One region of the Paenibacillus sp. OSY-SE genome, then DNA from elsewhere that is predicted to be linked to it. Evidence: riboswitches for the same ligand, from Rfam matches in the RefSeq annotation. Region 1 holds a riboswitch; each other region holds the start of a gene.
The links. A riboswitch is a leader RNA that binds a small molecule or an ion and turns the genes downstream of it on or off. The one in region 1 is predicted to bind cyclic di-AMP.

Region 1 (4,243 bases):
ATACAGTTATGGAGAACAAAAAGCTGGTGCTCGGAGTGAGCGCGGACTATCCGCCATTCGAGTTCCACGCAACGGTCGACGGGAAAGACGAGATTGTCGGATTTGATATTGAGCTCGCGAAGGAAATCGCGAAGGACTTAGGAGTGCCGCTTGAAATTAAGGACATGAAGTTCGACTCTGTCGTCGCATCTGTACCGACCGGAAAGATCGATATCGCCATCAGCGGCATGGACCCGACTCCTGACCGCCAGAAAGCGATGGATTTCTCCAAACCATACTATGTTGCCGAAGCTGGTGTCATCGTACGGGCGGAAGACAAAGATAAATACAAGTCACCCGAAGATATGAAAGGTTTGAAGGTAGGCGTTCAAAAAGGTTCTACGTTCGAGGATGTAATCGGACAAATTCCGGAAGCAAAAGCCGAGTTGCTGAATAAGGTGAACGACCTTGTGCTAGCGTTGGAAACGAAGCGTATTGACGCGGTTCTGGTAGAGAAGCCAGTAGCTAAATCTTATGAAGCCAATCGCAAGGAGCTGGCAGTAGCTGACGTCGTATTGAAGCCGGCGAGCGACGGTTATGCTGTCGGCATGCGCAAGGATAGCCCGAAATTGGTGGAAGCTGTGAACAAGACAATCGACCGTCTGAAGTCTGAAGGCAAGCTGGACCAGTTCATTACGCAGGCGACGGAGCTGGCGGAATCGGGAGAGTAAGGCAGGAGAAGGCGGCGGATAGCCGCTTTTTTCATGAGTTGGACACAATAGTGCTATATGAGCAAGGATGGGAAAGGGGTTAGACCGGTGCTCGATTGGTTTGGAATGTTATGGGACTTTAAATGGGATTATTTATCCGGGGCGAAAATAACGGTGCTGTTATCGTTGTTTTCCGTATTGGCTGGATTCATTTTAGGCGTTGTTATTGTCTTGGTGCGAATGTCCGGCTTCAAGCCATTGAAATGGCTGACGACCGCATATATTGAATTGGTGCGAGGCACGCCGCTTCTCGTGCAAATTTTTATCATTTATTTCGGTTTAACTGAATTCGGCATCGAGTTCAGTCCGTTTATGGCTGGAGTCGTCGCGGTATCGATTAACAGCTCTGCTTATTTGTCCGAAATCTTCCGCGCCGGCATTCAAGCAATCGATAGAGGGCAGGCCGAGGCTGCCCGCTCTTTGGGGATGTCAAAAGCGATGACGCTGCGACATATCGTGCTGCCGCAAGCGTTTCGCAACGTCCTGCCAGCGATTGGCAACGAGTTCGTGACCATTATAAAGGAAACGTCCATTGTCAGCTTCATCGGCATTACGGACATCATGTTCCAAACCGAGGTCATACGGAGTAAAACGTATACGGCTCTGGGGCCGCTTATGGGTGCGGCCATGATGTATTTCATTCTTACCTTTACGCTTTCCAAAGCGGTTGCAACTCTGGAAAGGAAGTTGAGCAGTCATGATTGAGGTTCGCAATTTGCATAAATCGTTCGGTGCATTGGATATTTTGAAAGGCATGAATATGTCGATCAAACAAGGCGAAGTTGTCGTCGTCATAGGGCCGAGCGGCTCAGGAAAGAGCACCTTTCTGCGGTGTTTGAATCTGTTGGAGACGCCGACGCAGGGTGATATTTTGTTCGAGGGCACGAAGATTAATGAGAAGAAGCATAATATTAACAAGACGCGTGAGAAGATGGGCATGGTGTTTCAGTCGTTCAATCTGTTCCCGCATATGACGGTGTTGAATAATATTACGCTTGCGCCGATTAAGGTGAAGCAGTTGAAGAAGAAGCAGGCAGAGATGGTTGCCATGGATCTGCTGACCAAAGTCGGTCTGGCTGACAAGGCCACGGCTTATCCAGGACAGTTATCGGGCGGTCAGAAGCAGCGTATCGCCATTGCCCGCGCACTCGCCATGCAGCCGCATGTCATGCTTTTTGACGAGCCTACGTCAGCTCTTGATCCGGAGATGGTGGGTGAAGTGCTGGAAGTGATGAAATCGCTCGCCAGTGAAGGAATGACGATGGTCATCGTGACTCATGAAATGGGCTTTGCCCGTGAGGTGGGAGATCGGATTTTATTTATGGATGGCGGCGATGTCGTGGAGCAGGGTACGCCAGAGCAAGTGTTCCAGCACCCGCAGCATTCCAGAACACGTGACTTTTTAAGCAAAGTATTGTAAAACACGATGAGTAACTATAATCTCCAGTAGTTAGGGATTTGGACAGAATGACCACTCCCCTAATTATGGGGATTTTTTTATGAAGTGAAACCAGATTGTTCAAATTCTCAAGCATCCGGTTGACGTACGCCTAAAATGCGGTTCATCTTTAGGGGATATTTGGAATATGTAATTTGTTTACAAATTTTTAAACTATGTTATTATAAAAGTGCGAATATTACAAAGTTGTTACTAGTAATTACAAAAGTGTTAGGATTAAGCGTTAAATTACGCTGAAAAAATCCATAGGGAGTCATTATTTCAAGACAATTCCAGCAAATCCCTGCGCACAGGTTACAAGTTTGTGATATGATGCAATTCAAGCCGAAACGAAGCACCCGTACGGGGGATGATTGACCGGTGTTCAATAAATGATCACCTTGGGGTGAATCGCCATTCCGAAAGATCGGACATGGTGTAGGGGAACTCCTTAACCCGAATCCGACAACTAACCCCGCAGGCTACTGACAGGAGGAACATATGCGTAAAAGAACAATTGTGAAGCTCGCAGCCGCTTTACTGGGTATAGCTACCATTTTACAGATCATCCCGGTATATGCCGAGCCCTACCAAGCTAAAGAGGGAGATACATTCTACTCTATTGCTAAAAAGCAAAATATTAGCGTAGAAGCTCTAGTAAATGAGAATCTATTGATTAATCCGAAGAATATATACGGCGGGTTGACAATGGAAATTCCGACGCCAGTCATTCAAGGAAAAGTATCGTCATCTTATTCCTTGCCTGCCAAGGCAATTGAGAGAGACAACAAAGATGACGCATCGAAGGCTTCAACAGAAGCACAGAAGGCAGCTAAGACTGAAGCAGTGGCACAGAAGGAAGCGAAGAAAGCAACGGGTGACAAGAAAAGATCCACACCACAACAAACAGTGAAAGCAGCAAATACTGCTCCTAAAAATGTGGTTAAAGTGTCGGGACGTCCGACAACCTATTCGAAGAAGCTGAACATGCGCGCAACTGCGTATACAGCGCATCCGAGCGAAAATGGTGAGTGGGGAGCCGTAGATTTCTACGGGAATGCATTGAAGCTGGGCACGGTTGCCGTTGACCCTAAAGTGATACCGCTCGGAACTAAGCTGTTCATTACAGGCTATCAATTCAAGCATCTGCCGCAAGGAGGACTCGTAGCTGAGGCACGGGATATTGGCGGGGCGATTAAAGGTAAAAAGGTAGACATTTTTGTTCCGGTAAGCAAAAGTGCCGGCAGCACTTTCGGCGTGCAAGATGTGCAGGTTTATATTATCAAATAACAATTGCAATTATACTTAAGTAACCAAAATGTGAAGAGGCTGTCCCGAAAGTAGAGAAAACTACTAGAGGGGCAGTCTCTTTTACATAATTATGTGCTGATCTATTCAATCCCAAATGACCTTCCAATTATGATTTACCGTTGCGGTAATTGTGCCCTGCTTCATCATATAGTCTGCGATAAGCTCGGCTGTGTCAATCGGAATATCACGAACGACCGGCTTGCCGGAGAACATTTGGAACCCGCCGGCTCCTGAAGCGCGATAATGGTTCATGGCGACATCATATTCCTTGTCCGGATCAAGGGGCTGTCCGTTCCGTGCCAGTTGTACGATACGTGTGCCTACCGGTCGGGACACGTTCATGACATACTCTATGCCTTCCCACATGTCATAATTGTAGTGCTGCGCTTTGGGATAGAGGAAGGACGAGTGAACGGCCACTGATTGACCGTCATATGGCGCAAAGTAGCGGGCAGACCATTCCAGAGCGTCCCGGATATCGCGTCCCTTCAACCGCAACACCTTCAATGTGTTGGAATACGGACAAAATGTGGTTATTTCGCGCATGGATACCTGATTGCCGAATCCAGCAGCGCTATCGTCAAATAAGGCGGTGCATGAAATATCCGTGCCCGATACGTCCATCTGCACACGGTTGATGAACTCGATTAAAGGGTGCTCGGCAAGCCGGGCCTCATGGGGATCACGTATTCGCATATCCCCGTTAATTCGGCAAATGGGGCGGTCAAGCCAACGCTGGACATTC
Region 2 (4,243 bases), on a different contig from region 1:
GTCATGGCCGGACAATGGTACCCGAAGATTGCCGCCTATGAGAAAGCTGGTGTGCGCGGCAGGGCGGCCGAAGGCTGGAACGTGCATCAATATCACGGCAGCTCCGAGTTTTACTCCAACTACGGCATCTTCAATGTGCGCATCCAAGTACCGGAGTCATATATCGTCGCTTCGACCGGATTTCCGACGAAAACACCTTACATCGCGGACGGTTACAAAAACTATCAATTCTATGCAGACGACGTTCATGACTTCGCTTGGTCAGCTTCACCGAACTTCATCTACTATGAAGAACCGTTCTCTGCCCCGAATGTGCCGGGCGTCCGGATTAAGCTATATCTGGATCCGAAGCACAAATTGCTGAAGGAACGCTACATGTACGCGGCGAAGACCGCACTCGCCAAATTCAGCGAGTGGTACGGAAAATACCCGTATTCCACACTCTCTATTGTCGTCCCGCCAAAATCGGGCAACGGCGCAGGCGGAATGGAATACCCTACGCTAGTTACTGCATTCGGCGCCGAGAATGACAGTCCAGGCTATGATTTGGAACGGACGGTCATCCATGAGATCGGCCATCAATATTTTTATGGTCTCATCGCCTCTAACGAGTTCGAAGAAGCGTGGCTTGATGAAGGGTTCACCTCCTATGCAGAGGACAAATTGATGGAGTCCGAATTCGGGGTCACGCCAAATCTAGCCATCACATCTAGCTACATTACCGATCCGGCTCCGCTCAAGCTCGCCGCTTGGCGGTATAAAAACCAAGATCATTATGCGGACAACGTATATTACCGCGCCAAGCTCGTGCTGATCGCCATCGAGAAGCAGGTCGGGGAGAAGACAATGCAGCGCATAATGAAGACGTACACTCAGAAATACCGCTTCCGTCATCCAACGACCGCCGACTTCCAACGTATCGTCGAACAGGTCACCAATCGCAAATGGACCGATTTCTTCAATCAATATGTGTACAGCGGCCAAATGGCTGACTTTGCAGTGGAAAGCATTGATACTCGCACTACTGAAGTAGGCGGCGCAACAAGTTATGAAGCGATCGTCCACATTCGTAAACTGGGCGCTGATTACCCGAATATCCCAATTATATTCCGATTTGCGGACGGAAGTACGACACGCAAAGTGTGGGACGGGGATGGCGAGCGGATGCAGTACCGGATCACCCATACAGCTCCATTGGATTGGGTCATGGTGGATCCGCTCTATACGATCGTAGTGGAGAATAAACATATTAACAACTATATGAAAGCACAGATCGAGGAGCCTGTGCGCACGCGAGTGAACTTAACCGTCATTAAATTCTTTGAAGCATTTACGAACATATTGGGGTGGTGAGATCGATGAAAGCTTACATACGAACCGGGTGGGATTGGTTGAAAGAGCACGTATACATATGGGTCATCCTCTTTTTATACCAACTGCTATGGGGCTTCTTCGTCTACCGCTTCATTGACGGGATCGTATTGCCCGTGCTGCGGCGGTATCCGAATCCGGCCCCGACCGAGATGAGCTCCCAGCTCTTTCTGATCGAAAGTCAGTTTCACCTGTCAAAGACGAACGACTATGCGCCTTATTTGTGGATAGTAGTCGGTTGTATGGCCATTCGCATGCTGCTGACTCCCTTCATCGAAGCCGGCTTGTTCTATGCGATAGCACATCCGCGGCAGTCGGGACTAACCTTCTTCCAGGGTATAAAAGTAGTCTGGAAGCCGATGCTTCTGCTATATACCATAAAGACGGTTCTGCTCCTGGCGCCCGCTTATTGGTTTGTACCGTATGCAGCGCACGTATTGACGACCAAATCCACCGTTGCGTCATTACTTGCATCCGTCGCACCGTTTGTGCTCATATGGGCCATATGCGGTTGGATATTTCATCATTTGTTTTTATTTATGCAATTTGGCGCCGCTTCGGAATTGTCATTACTTCACTCCGTAACGGCGGGTGTGCGTCGAATGCTCCCTATACTCGGGCTTTCCCTTATTTTCATGGGCCTTGTGCTAGTTATTAACTTACTATTTACAACCGCAGCGATGTTCTGGACTGGCATGACCGCGCTGATTCTGCAGCAAGCATTTCCTGCTGTTCGGGCCGTGTGCAAGATGTGGGGGTTATCCGCTCGGTACGCCATATGGCAGGAGGCTAATCAGCAATCAAAATGAGGAAAATGTAACAATTCAAAAACCCGTCACATTTCCATTTAAAAGCGTGATAAAAAAGCTTGTCTGTCGTCGGAAATGACGATCAGACAAGCTTTTTGTATTTATTGGACAAAAAGTGTTTGTCAAAAGAAAAAAGGTCTGTTACAATAAGTCGTAGATTTATTACAACTTTGTCATGAAAACGACAATAACATTTGCAAATTTGTAACTAACGAATACAGCAACTAAATCCGAACAGTGATGCCGAATTTCCGGACAACCGGAAAGCGGGGGAACCAGTTATTTGGGTGAATTGATCTCGTGTCACAGGGATCATAGGGGACCTTCAACCGAACCCTCCAGCTAACCTCGCAGGCAAGGAAGGGGCTTTCCAATTTGAAGAAGAAGCTAGTAACGGCGGCGCTCGGCCTTAGCGTCCTATTCACATTCAGTGCAGGCAGCGCTTTCGCGGCATCCAAGATGGATAACAAAATTGAAGATCTGTTAGGCATTACGTACAAGTATGGCGGAACCACAACGAATGGTTTCGATTGCTCCGGTTTCACCAAGTACGTATTTGACAATTTCGAAATCGATTTGCCACGCTCCTCGTCGTCTCAATTCGACGTAGGTGAAAAAGTAAGCAAAGATGAGTTGCGTCCTGGCGATTTAGTCTTCTTCGACACTAGCGGTGGAAACGGTGTGTCACATGTTGGAATCTTTGTCGGTGATGGCAAATTTGCTCATGCATCGACAGACAAAGGCACCCGCATAGACAAGCTTAGCATGGACTATTACGAGAAGCGTTATGTAGGCGCGCGTCGTGTGATGAGCGAGAACCAATATTCTTCATACGCAACAGAATAGCAATTACGCAGTCATAATGGAATTATACTTATATAGGCGTACATAGCCCGATGGGAAGCGATAACCGCTGTCTGTCGGGTTTTTCATATGTTCCGGAAGGAATCTTACACAAGATTACCCCGTCTTGCAGAAACGGGAGCCTTTTCCTGTGCATTTTATTTAAAGGAGGCATGCCGGATAAGCATGCCTCCTTGTGTTATCCCAAATACATCGACAGCCCGATATATTTATATGCCTTCACTATAACCTTATGTTACTTCGATTCGCGCAGCTTCGCTTTCAGTTCATCAGGGCTTAACCCCTCTGTCGAAATACCCCGCTTCTCCGCTTCCTGCTTCAACCGTTCCATTCGTCTTTCGACGCGTTCTCCATCATCCCGATGTTTCTCGTGGAACATTTGTCCTTTTTCACCTAATTTCGCCTTCAGTTCCTGTCGAATTTGCTCACGGCTCTTCCCTTCAGTCTGAATGCCATGCTTCTTTGCCATGAGCTGAAGCTTTTTCTCTCGCAGCTCCTTCATTTCAGAACGAAGCTCTTTCATTTGTGTATGGATCTTCTCCAGCTCTTTATCTGTTTCAGACTCGGCCTGCTTAGCGCTCTCTGCCGGTTTTGTCGATTCGGCTTGCTTCACGGCGGTTAGGGACGTATCCCCGATAAGCTTCCAATCGGTTCCGTTCAGTCCTTTCTCCCCTTGCGCCGCCGCTGGCGATGCCAAGAGAAGCATCATTAGACTGGTCCAAGCAATTACAGTTGAGGTACGTTTCAAATATATCCTCCTCCTTTTTCAAGAGATGGTACTAGTATGTTCATCCAACCTGAAAGGAAACTGAAAATCAACTAAAACTTTTCTTAATTGCTCAATTGCTGCCAAGTGTAAAGTCACCCGAGCTGGTACGAACTTTCAGCTTCGCCTCGCCACTGCCGAACGCTCCTTTTAGGCTGCTTCCATTTTCGCTGTTCTCTTCATATGTCATGCCATTCCACTCAATGCGCCCGTTGCCGGACCCTCCACGAAAATCGACCGCCAGCGATTTCGGTTCATTGGCCAGATCGACCGTTACAGATCCGCTGTTTGCCTTTAAGTCAGCATCATGCAACAAATCGTCGAATTTCACCTCTATATTCCCTGAACTCGTGACGCCCTGCAATGCTGCTTCTCCATTCGCCAAATCCACAGTGCCGCTGTCAGTATTGAATGTAAGCGCCTCAGCTTTGAA
Region 3 (4,243 bases), on a different contig from region 1:
AGCGCGCATCCTTGACACGTTCGCTTACTTGAAGGGCCATGTGCAGAAAGTGTTCTAAACCTTTGTTGGCGTATATGGCAGAGGATATATAACCGATGAGGCGGTGAGCGGGAGAAAGATCAAGCTCATACCGCTTCCTTGCCCTGAGCTCGGACCATCGTTCCGGTTCCAACGAATCCATGTGCCAAGAGGGAGGCAGCACGTATATCGGAACATGCGGTCCCGCAACATAACGGCGAAACGGCGCAAGGGTAGTCTCCGAGACTCCGATGATTCCATCGCTGAACATTCGAATGAGCGAGACGGCATTGGAGGTGAATGCATTATCTGCAATCGCTTCATTAATCTGCCACAGCACCGGTATGCCTAGCGACTTGGCGGCAAGCGCCGGCAGCGCATGCACCGAGGTGTTGGTCAACACGATATCCGGTCGCAGGTCGGCCAGAAGCCGAACGACCGCATCCCACTCCGAATGCTGCCGTACATGCTCAAGCTCGGCAAGCAAATTCGCCGACGGCAACACCATCGAGTAGAACAATCGGCATGGCTGGACAATAAACGGAATCTGATAGGCTGATGCTTGTGCAGATAACTGTCCCTCTTCAGGTACGACAAGCACGCAATCGTAGTATGCCTGCAATTCACGCGTCAGAAAAAGAAGCAGTTTTTCAGCTCCGGTAATGTAAGTCTTGTTGCATAAATGGGAGAATAAGAGCAACTTTGGTTTCATCAGGTTCTGCCCGTTCTGCCGACTTACGGGGAACAGGTATCATTCCACCTCCTTTGCCAAGGTACTACAGTATATTAGTCCACGACGGGTATCGGCACGACATTTGAACCTAATACAAGCGTACAATTTACAAAAACAGAGCCACTTGTCCGTTACCAGTTCCTGTTTACTCTAGCAGCCGCCATACAGTTCCGTAGAAATCCGAATCTATGAATTATTAGAAGACATCAATCAGTTGCAAAAGACAAAGTTTATACATGAAAATAGCGCGTTCAAACTGACGGTGATTCGCTTCATCCGATCCTTTGCTTCATTCTCCCCTTCCATCAGGAGGCGGTACGTCCTTTGACATTCTTGTTCACCGTCATCGTGATCGGCCGTTTCATGGCAGGATATACGTAACCGACATGAGCCTTAATCCTCGACGCTCTCCGGGTGAATGGAGCGAAAGGCCACTGCACGGAAGTCAGACAACATGTTTTCGATAAAAAGGAAAGGGAGTTCTGCGCTCTGAACATCTTCTATTCCGATTTTATGAATTCTGTAAACTCAAAAAAACTCGCCCTTGCAAGGACGAGTTTGGCTGTGGAGAAATCTAGAGATTTGGCGATCGCCCATTCTCATAAACAACACGATTTCATGCGGTGGGCGACTGCGATCGAGAGCCCGCCAGAATAAATTCCGATAACAAAAAGGAGACCTGATCCGACTGTGTATAAATGACGTAATCCGCACCGAGAAGCCGGTAAATGGAACGCGGGTGATGACGCTTCGTTATTAGCGTAATCGGCTCACAAGACCATTGCCGGCATACTTGAAGCAGTCGACACGACAAAACAAAGCTTTGTTCGAACAAGAAGAGGCGCCCCACTGGCACTTCGGGTACATTCCATTCTTTAGGATCAGTCGTGTTGACTCGACATACATGCGCGACACCCAGCTTCTCCATTCGCTTCACAAGCCGACCGTTATTGGCGATAGCCGCAACGGAAAGACCTGCTCCTCTCAACTGGCGAATGAAATCGACGCCCATGGCATTCGGTGCGAACACGGTAATGATTCGGTCCGCGTCGTGCATATTCAATTCCCTCCTGTCGTGTCCGATGCCCTGCTTTTAGAAGAAAGAGGTGCGTCGACAGTTAACAGTCGGGCGCGCCTCTCTCCGTACGCTTACGAGGTTAGCTGACGGATTCGGAGGCGAAGAGTCCCCCTACCGGACCAGACGAATTGCCTGGCTTCCAGATTCACCCCTTGCGAACGGCCATACCGGCATCATCCTGCCAGTCAGCTCTGTCCGCTTCATTTGGTTCCCCCGTTCCCGCCAGACAGCGGGATTCAGCGAATAAGACGCAACGGATTTCATTGATACTGCTGAACTGAATCTTACCCCTTTCCCGGGCTTGGTGTAAATGGAAATGAAAGCTTGTTACAAGCAATCCGGCGCAAATCCGGATATAAAACAGCTCTTTCTCTTCATCAATGGATTCATTTTCTCATCAACGCTCACTGAAGCTTATCCCCTCGTGATAGGAAGAGATAAATGAAGCTTTTCACTTGAAAGAGGCAGTTGTAAGCGGTTTACTTGTCGTTTCACTCCAAAATAATCCTTTGGCAACCCGATAAGAAGGCGCACAGACATAACAAAGCCCGGACGGTAATCGACCGGGCGATCCATCATCCGAAGACGATGCTTAACATCTGATTAAGGCGGTTCGCATAAGTATGATCGCGCAATGTTCTGGCCAAACCACGAAGTGCAATCTCACGGCGTTCCTGCTCATGCGATAAATAGTAATCGATTTTATCAAGCATCTCTTCCGGTGAGCTATACGTTTCGATTTCTTCTCCCGGTGTATAGAACCGGGCTAAATCATCGCGCACGTCGGTCAATTGCAGAGTGCCGCAGCTGCATATTTCAAAGGTGCGCGGATTCGGGGAAGCTGCAGTGATGTTGGCGGAGTTCTGATTGACCGAATCGTCATCATGTGCACGGTGCATGTTGATGACGATTTTCGTGCCGTTATACGACGCTGCGGTCTCCTGTGGATCCATCCAGCGGCCGAGTTGGATTTGATGCGCGTATTTTCTGAATTCGGAAAGGCGGTCCCACCAGAGACCGGAAATGACGATGTTGCGCTTCATCAGCTGCGGCAGAATCGGTTCAATCGACTTCACCCGATTCCAATATGCCGAACCAATAAAGGTAAGATTTTGCCGGAGCGGAGATCTCGTCTTGATGGGACGGAATTGACCCGGAAAGGCGGCGAACGGCAAATAATGCGCGTTCGCGCCAATCCCTTGATAGAACGGAACGCTGTTCGCTTCGAGTGTGAACACATAATCATAATGCGTAACGATATCGGCCATCATGCTCGTATAGTACGGATCGTCCGTAATCCATAGCGCAGTGCGTATGCCATGAGCGCGGATTTCATCCACTTGCTCGGCTGGGAAATCCATTCCATCCAAGGCGACGACAAGATCAGGACGAAGCTGGACTGCCGTTGCGGCAACCGGGTCCCGTGGTCCTGCCACGGACAGCTGGCCTACCATCCCCTGGAACGTCGAGATGATGCCTTCATCCAACGGAGAGTATGGGTATCCTTTTCCGGTCGAAACATACAAGACATGCAAGGGGCGAGATGACACCTGCGCTTGTGTCGTATTCACAATATAATCCGCTCGCCCTCGCAAATATCCCTCTTGGTAGCCTCCTTCAAAACCGGCTTTGCGTCCTTGGCGGCGAGAATGCTCCCTCGGATGAACCACCCCCGTACGGATCCGTCTTCTTCGCCGTATACGAAATGTTCGCATGAGATCTCTCCTTTTGGTCATCAGTGGTTTTAAGAGCTAACGAATGTTTCCAGCAGCCGTTGTACGCGATGCTCGAACGTATGCTTAAGCAATGTCGTGTGCAATCCTTGCACTGCGACGCGCTGCCGGATCGTTTCATGCTGCAAATAGTAATCAATCTTGCTCATGAGCTCCTCGGGACAGTTGAAGGTCTCTATATCCACGCCCGGCGTATACATTTCTGCAAGCTCACTGCGCACATCGGTCATTTGCAGCGTACCGCAAGCCGATATTTCGTAGGTTCTCGGGTTTATGGACTCCCCGCTTAACTGATGGCTGTTGCGGTTGTCTGAACCATGCTCGACAGGCCGGTGTACATTAATAACGATTTTAGCGCCGTTATAGTACGTTGCCGTTTCTTCAATCGGTACCCAGCCTTGACGAATATGCGGACGGAGAACCGCATACCGGCTTAATCGCTCCCAATGTCCGCCCGCAATGATTACCTTCTTGTCAGCAAGAAAGGACGCCATATGGTCGAATAGGTTCACGCGATTCCAGAATGCACTGCCGATAAAGCAAATATCGTGCGAATAAGCAGGTTCGGCACGCAAGGGACGAAAGGTGGAGATCCCCGCTCCAAGCGGAAGATGAAACACACGATTGCATCCTAACTGCTTATAAAACGAAACGCCGCTTCGCTCATGGGTAAAGATGAAA

Region 2: it holds a riboswitch for cyclic di-AMP, as region 1 does, so the genes downstream of both, A372_RS0112460 (C40 family peptidase) here and A372_RS0126325 (3D domain-containing protein) in region 1, are expected to answer to the same signal.
Region 3: it holds a riboswitch for cyclic di-AMP, as region 1 does, so the genes downstream of both, A372_RS0118850 (hypothetical protein) here and A372_RS0126325 (3D domain-containing protein) in region 1, are expected to answer to the same signal.

Annotation. Positions count from the first base shown of each region.
Region 1 covers NZ_ALKF01000200.1:68,167-72,409, forward strand. The annotation lists gene A372_RS0126310 (transporter substrate-binding domain-containing protein) at 1-710, shown strand, start outside; gene A372_RS0126315 (amino acid ABC transporter permease) at 798-1,454, shown strand; gene A372_RS0126320 (amino acid ABC transporter ATP-binding protein) at 1,447-2,169, shown strand; cyclic di-AMP (ydaO/yuaA leader) riboswitch at 2,521-2,687, shown strand; gene A372_RS0126325 (3D domain-containing protein) at 2,689-3,477, shown strand; gene A372_RS0126330 (bifunctional metallophosphatase/5'-nucleotidase) at 3,583-4,243, opposite strand, start outside.
Region 2 covers NZ_ALKF01000176.1:48,046-52,288, reverse strand. The annotation lists gene A372_RS0112470 (M1 family metallopeptidase) at 1-1,353, shown strand, start outside; gene A372_RS0112465 (hypothetical protein) at 1,359-2,180, shown strand; cyclic di-AMP (ydaO/yuaA leader) riboswitch at 2,412-2,552, shown strand; gene A372_RS0112460 (C40 family peptidase) at 2,556-3,026, shown strand; gene A372_RS0112455 (hypothetical protein) at 3,280-3,792, opposite strand; gene A372_RS0112450 (DUF4097 family beta strand repeat-containing protein) at 3,884-4,243, opposite strand, start outside.
Region 3 covers NZ_ALKF01000189.1:108,317-112,559, forward strand. The annotation lists gene A372_RS34280 (glycosyltransferase family 4 protein) at 1-730, opposite strand, end outside; gene A372_RS0118850 (hypothetical protein) at 1,368-1,808, opposite strand; cyclic di-AMP (ydaO/yuaA leader) riboswitch at 1,882-2,081, opposite strand; gene A372_RS0118855 (CgeB family protein) at 2,405-3,544, opposite strand; gene A372_RS0118860 (CgeB family protein) at 3,574-4,243, opposite strand, start outside.